One region of the Ornithinibacillus proteolyticus genome, then DNA from elsewhere that is predicted to be linked to it. Evidence: riboswitches for the same ligand, from Rfam matches in the RefSeq annotation. Region 1 holds a riboswitch; the other holds the start of a gene.
What was found. Region 1 has a riboswitch for thiamine pyrophosphate ahead of tenA (thiaminase II). Riboswitches for the same ligand answer to the same signal wherever they lie in the genome.

Region 1 (3,441 bases):
GTGTCCCGATATTCAATAACAAACCATCAGCAATCGTAGCCATTGCAGCGGCTTCTTCTTCAGCCTTTGCCATGATTGGTGCCCCACCAAATGACAATAGACCATTGGCAGTGAAATTCATTACGACTTGATTTGTTAGATGGTGAATTAAAGGCTTATTTTTTCGTACAGTATCAATTATTTGCGTGTTCATAGCGGTTTTTCTCCTCTCGTATGCCCCAGTGATTAGTAGGGCCATTACCAGCTCCTAGATTAGATGCGTGCTTGATAGCTAGCGTGATAAAATGTTTTGCTTTTTCAACCGCAGCAACTAAGGAATCCCCTTTGCTTAAATAGGCAGTAATGGCTGCCGAATACGTACATCCTGTGCCGTGGGTGTTTTTACTAGGTATTCGCTCTGCAGCAAAGGAATAGAAACGCTCTCCATCGTACAGAAAATCAATTGCTTCCTCTTGTAAATGCCCACCTTTTATTAATGCGGCTTTAGCACCTAACTCATGAACAATAATTGTAGCGGCTTTTTTCATGTCTTCTAGAGAAGTAATTTTCTCCCCAGTTAAATATTCTGCCTCTGGTATATTTGGTGTGACGACTGATGTTAATGGTAGTAGTTGTTCTCTTAAAAAATCACGTGCAGTGCTTTCAATTAGAGTATCTCCACTTGTTGCAACCATAACAGGATCCATAACATAAGGAGCATCGAGGTTGCTAAGTTGATTGGCAATGATTCTCATCATATCGACAGTAGCAAGCATACCAGTCTTAAAGGCGTGAATAGGCATATCAGATATCACAGATTCCAGCTGTTGTTCAATCATATCCAATGGAATGTGGTGAATCGCTTGCACGCCAGTTGTGTTTTGGGCAACAACCGAGGTAATGACGGACATTCCATAGCTCTGTAACTCTTGAAATGTTTTCAAATCAGCATGGATACCTGCACCCCCACTTGGATCGGTTCCTGCGATCGTTAGTGCACATGGGACTTGTGTCATATCCGCTTCACTACCTTTCCTGAAGGCCACTCTTCGCACGTATAAGCCATTTCCCAAAATGCTAATTCAAGCTCACAGCTTTTACGAAAGGCATCACGTATGCGGTTCTTTTCAGAAGGAGACGCCTCTATGGCAAGGTTATCTAATCGTTCACGCATTTCTGTTGTGGTACTCCTCGTACGAGCATCACTATAAAAGGTAATCCATTGATAAAAAGGATGATCTGGTGTTGGCTGATACGTCTTCATTAATTCGTCGCCAATTTCTAAATAGGTCCATGGGCAAGGTAGTAAGGCCCCTAATATTTCGCCCATAGAACCGGTATGTGCATGGTACAGCATATGTTTTATATAATGGTCGGCAGTCGGTGGTAGTGGGTGTCCTTGGAGGGACTCATAAGGAACACCAATGTACTCACAAAAATTATGATGCGGATGAATCTCATCTTTTAATATAAACTCCATTTTATTGAAGAAATATCGTATATCATCCCGGCTTGAGGATTTAGACGCAGCTAGCCCATAAATTTTCATGAATGCATTAAGGTACTCGAAGTCTGCCTTAATATAATGAGCGATTGCTTCCTTTGGGATATCGCCCTCTCCAATTCCTTTAACAAAGGGATGGTCAAAAATAAGTTGAAATATATCATTGTTTTCTTCTCGTAATGATTCTGTGAATAACATGGATAAACTCCTCCTTAGAATGCGAAAGCTACTAGGAGAGTACCGTAGATATGTGAGGAATATATGCGGCCTCAACTACTTCCCTTCGCTAGCATTACCTAGATCAGGTTAATAAGGGACAAAGGATATACCTTATCTCAGCAAAAGCGCCCCTAGTAGTTTTCAGTGTTTAGTTAATTTACCTTTTCAAATGAATCGAGCGTACATTTTCTAGCTTAGTAATGTGAGATACAACGAACCAACCGAGTATAGCCCCTGGTAAACTACTTACAAGAAACGCTGGCATAAAGGCAAAAGCGCCAGTAGCATTTCCCATAAATAGGTAAGCGAAAGGGACGGAAGCTAATGCTCCGATTACCCCACTTCCGACTCCTTCCCCGATAACTGCCAAACCTATTCTTCCTGACTTTTTATATAAGTAACCAGCTAAAAAGGCACCAATCATACCACCTGGAAAGGCGAGTATGGTTCCGAGTCCGAGTACATTACGAAGCAGGCCAATCATAAAAGCTACAATTACTGCTGGACCTGGTCCAAGAAGAACACCTGTAAGAACATTTATTGCATGCTGCATAGGGTAGGCTCGTGCTACCCCTGCTGGAAACCAAATAAGCTGAGCAGTAACGGTTCCAATAGCTATCAAGACAGCCATCGTTGTAATGAGACGAGTTTTATTCATCGTTCCTCCTTTCTGTAAGGGACACAAAAAAAGCCAGACCCATAGAAGGACCTAGCTTAATTGATTGAGATTAATAGATTGACTAGTCGTCATACTACTTCCCTCCGCTGGTACTAACCAGATCAGGTCCATAAGGGTCGGAAAAATCTATTCCTCTCAGCCCACATTAGGGCGCCCCTAGTAGTTTTACTATTCATTTGTCATGAATCACTTTAATCATATCAAATGAAAAAGCATTTGTCACTGTAGTACTTGTTTTTAGGTGTAGAGAAGATGGGGTTCATAGTGCATGCAAGGTATATTTGGGGGCGTTTTGGTGAAAGAGAGTAAAAGTTAACAGGTGGAGAGTGTCGGTGCCCATTTTTGGCAGGAGGAGAAGGGAAAGGTAACAGAGTTGTAATGTCAGTGCCCATTTTTGGCAGGAGGAGCCGGAAAAGGTAACAGAGAGAGTGTGTCAGTGCCCTTTTATGGTAGAGGAAGCTGGAAAAGGTAACAGAGGGAGAGTATCAATGCCCTTTTTTGGCAGAAGGTTCAGGAAAAGGTAACAGAGGAGGAATGTCAGTGCCCTTTTATGGTAGAAGGAGCCGGAAAAGGTAACAGAGGGGGATAATCAGTACCCTTTTCCAGCTGAACGAGAATAAAAAGATAACAGAGAGAGGCTATCATTACCCTTATCCCATCCGAAAAAGGTAACGGAAAAAGTGTATCAAATTTATAGATTAAATAATTTTTTTTAGTTCATATTCAGTTCATATTTGTTTTTTATACTAATGATATACCCAGAAGATATAATTTTTTTCGTGTTTGTGCAACAAAACACAAACTTATTTCGTATATATATATTGAAAAACAATTCTAATAAGTATAAATCTGGGATGATATTGGCAAGTCTTATAGAAAATGAGACACATCTAGGGGGAATTGTCGTGTTTTTATTTCATCCAATGGATTTTTTAATACTCATTGCTTTTGGACTTGCGCTATGGGCGCAATCTAGTGTACAAGGAAATTTTAAAAAGGGTTCCAAAATAAAGGCCTCCTCTAACATGACAGGTGTAGAGGTTGCGAGAAGAATATTAGA
Region 2 (3,441 bases), on a different contig from region 1:
TCAGTCAGGGGCAACGGCAAAATTAAGTAAAAACGAAGTATTTCCACAATGTCCTGTAAGTAAAGAGGACACATATTGGAAACATCATCAAGAAAGATAAAAAGTGATAAGAAGAACTATTGTCCTTGTTATGACAAAGTTCTTCTTAATTTTGGACCTATAATTATACTAATTCCTTTCCAAGCATAACATCCCTTGCCCATTTAACAGATTGTTTATAGAGATTATTGAAGGACTTAGCATTAATCCCTAATTCCCCTGCTAATGCATCCATTTTGGACCATTCTCCTTTTTCCGCAGCACAAACTAAGTTTTTTACAGAAGTTAATGAGGTTTCTTTCCCTAATAATGTATCTTTAATAACCTGCTCGAGAGGAAGATTCTTCAAGATATGAATTAAAGGTTGCTTATAAATCGTATCTACTAATGAAAAGAGACCCGTTAAAAATAATCTTGAACTATCTTTACGATTACCTATGTGAAGTGCTATTAATTCACTCGCCTTTGCTCTTGTTAAACTAAGTTTTATGACTTCTTCTGTTAACCGATCTGATTTATCGTATCGTTCTCGAAATGATATGACATAGATCCATTTTCTAAGTTCGATTAGGCCCAATAATACGATGGATTGTTTAATAGATTTAATCTCATACACGAGTCCGATGGCTGGGGAATTAAGTAATCGTAATAGTTTATAGGAAAGGGACACATCGGACTCAATATATTGTGTAATTTTATCAATATCTGGTTCTTCCTTAGAAAGCTCCGAGATAAGAATGAATAGGTTATGGTGCAGTACAGGTAAGTCTCTCGTCGACAAGGTGACAGGTTTACTGAAGAAGTACCCTTGAAAATATGTATAACCATCTTTTACGCACTGTTCATATTCTTCTCTTGTCTCCACCTTTTCAGCTAGAAAGACAATGGATGTATCCTGAAGACGATTCATAATTCTTAGCTGTTCCGTTCTACTTGTTTTTTGAATATCAATTTTTATAATATCTGCTAAATGAATAAGCTTATGGAAATTCTCATCTTCTTCCCTACATTCAAAGTCATCCAATGCTATTCTGTACCCTAGTTTTTTTAAATTTTGACAGGTTTCTATGATTTGATCTGTCGGCCTAACCGATTCTAATACTTCAATTACCATTAGTTCAGGCTGCAAAAATGTAGGAATAGTATTTTCTAATAAAGTCTCAGTAAAATTAATGAAACAGGGTTTTCCTTCTGAAAGGTCATTAATACCAAACTGTAAAAAGCTATTAATCACTTCAGAGGTGGCATGATTATCATTCCCCGCCAAATATACATTCTCACGTTGGTTATCCCTATATAATAATTCGTAAGCAAACACTTCAAGCTTTTTATTTAAAATTGGTTGCCGTGCTACATATACTTCCATATTCCCACCTCATAAATACGAAATCCTAGTTGAATAATACCATATTACTGTCAAAAACAGACAAAATTTAAGGGTATTTCCCCAATATTATCAATTTTACTTTTTTTCAAACGATTATGCATTACTTGAAATTATGTAAACGGTAGACACTATATCATCAATAGAATACGTTCTCTTTTCCATCCCCTTTCTTTTTTGCAAATACCCGCAACCTCAATTATACAATTTTATAATTTAATTACAAAATATTCATAATATCATGCTTGACTAATTCAATTATCGTGGAATGCAATAATATAAATGTTTTTTACAGCATTAGATCCTACTATTAATAAGTGGTAATCACTTTTTAGGCTAAAAGTCCCCCTTTACATTCGGTCCATATTTGTTTATAGTGTTTTTGTAACATAATTGCATATTATCGTTTGCACTAGGGGAGCTACTTTAAGTGGCTGAGAAGACATTGTCTGACCCTTATAACCCGATCTAGATAATACTAGCGTGGGGAAGTGTAGTTGGCCTTATGTTGTTCTTTTTTGATACTTTTGAACTCCTATACATAACCAAACTGCATTCCCACGGGATGCAGTTTTTTTGTTGCAAAAATTTTGAGGAGGAATTTATGATGAATAACGCTTGTGGTACAAGTAGAATTGCGGGTTGTCAGTTTACGCTTTTCCCAATGAGCAATCAGTTTGTAGAAATTATACTTACAGCTTTAGAAGAGGTGGATACATCAAAGGTATGGAAGGATACAGATGATGTTAGTACTTGTATACGTGGAAAGATGGTCCATATTTTTGATGTAACAAAAGCCATCTTCTTACACGCAGCAAAAACAGGGGAACATGTAGCAATGAGTGGTACTTTTTCAATTGGCTGTCCTGGAGATACTGATGCAGATGTCTATATGGATGAAACAGAAGAACCATTAAACGAAGAGCTTAGTGCTTCCATAACGCAACAGGCAGGCTGTAAATTTGCCTTATACCCATTGGGGAGAGAGGACTATATGGATACAATTTATCAACAAATTGATCTATCGAAGTCACGTGGCGTTACAGTAAGTGGAAGCCACTACGCAACACGCTTGGATGGCGATGTACATGCTATTTTCCGTACGATGCAGGAGGCCTTTCAACAAGTTCAAGAAGAGGTATCTCATGTAACCATGACGTTCACCATTAGTGCAAATAGTCCATCCAATAAATAAGGAGTAATGTCATGTCTAAAAAATGGAATTTAAAAGAAATTATATTAATGTCAATTTTAGGGGTTGTATTTGGGATTATCTATCTCTTGTTCTTTTTTGTAGGTCAAGGAATTACAACCTTACTTACCCCCTTGGGATTAGGTCCCTTAGGGTACGAATTTATTTTTGGTATTTGGTTCATTGTATCCATAATAGCTGCCTATATTATTCGAAAACCTGGTGTCGCATTAACCGCCGAGGTCATTGCAGCTGTTGTAGAAGTATTAATGGGAACTACCGCTGGTCCTACACTTATTCTGTCCGGCTTTATTCAAGGATTAGGTGCAGAGTTAGCATTTGCTTTAACAGGTTGGCGTAAATATACGTTACCAGTACTTATGCTTTCAGGAGTAACTGCTGCCTGTGTGAGCTTTGGCTATCATTTATTTGCCTCAGGGATTATAGCATTAGAAAGTTGGATTATTATTGCTTCTTTAATCATTCGAATTATTAGTGGTGCTATTCTGGCTGGGATATTAGGTAAATGGATTGGAGATCAACTGGCTAAAACTGGTGTATTAAGAGGCTATGCATTAGGAAAGGAATTACGTGAAAAACGTGAATCAAAAGTTGTATAACGAAGCAATCCAACCGTTAATCCAACTAAATAACTTTAGTCTTTGGTACGAAAATAAAGAGCAATCTCCAGTCTTAAACGATTTAACATTTTCTATCTATTCTAATCAAATTGCATTATTAATGGGGACTAGTGGTTCGGGAAAAAGTAGCCTCGCACTATGCTTAAATGGGATTTATCCTGAGGCAGTTGAAGGAATTTCTTCTG

Region 2: it holds a riboswitch for thiamine pyrophosphate, as region 1 does, so the genes downstream of both, AAIB49_RS03595 (YkoF family thiamine/hydroxymethylpyrimidine-binding protein) here and tenA (thiaminase II) in region 1, are expected to answer to the same signal.

The regions. Positions count from the first base shown of each region.
Region 1 is NZ_JBCPXV010000009.1:56,328-59,768, forward strand. It holds gene thiM (hydroxyethylthiazole kinase) at 1-193, opposite strand, end outside; gene thiD (bifunctional hydroxymethylpyrimidine kinase/phosphomethylpyrimidine kinase) at 174-995, opposite strand; gene tenA (thiaminase II) at 992-1,681, opposite strand; TPP riboswitch at 1,745-1,845, opposite strand; gene thiW (energy coupling factor transporter S component ThiW) at 1,860-2,360, opposite strand; TPP riboswitch at 2,443-2,549, opposite strand; gene AAIB49_RS06455 (zinc metallopeptidase) at 3,305-3,441, shown strand, end outside.
Region 2 is NZ_JBCPXV010000004.1:51,965-55,405, reverse strand. It holds gene AAIB49_RS03605 (hypothetical protein) at 1-100, shown strand, start outside; gene AAIB49_RS03600 (EAL and HDOD domain-containing protein) at 164-1,405, opposite strand; TPP riboswitch at 1,828-1,930, shown strand; gene AAIB49_RS03595 (YkoF family thiamine/hydroxymethylpyrimidine-binding protein) at 2,028-2,618, shown strand; gene AAIB49_RS03590 (ECF transporter S component) at 2,630-3,235, shown strand; gene AAIB49_RS03585 (ABC transporter ATP-binding protein) at 3,207-3,441, shown strand, end outside.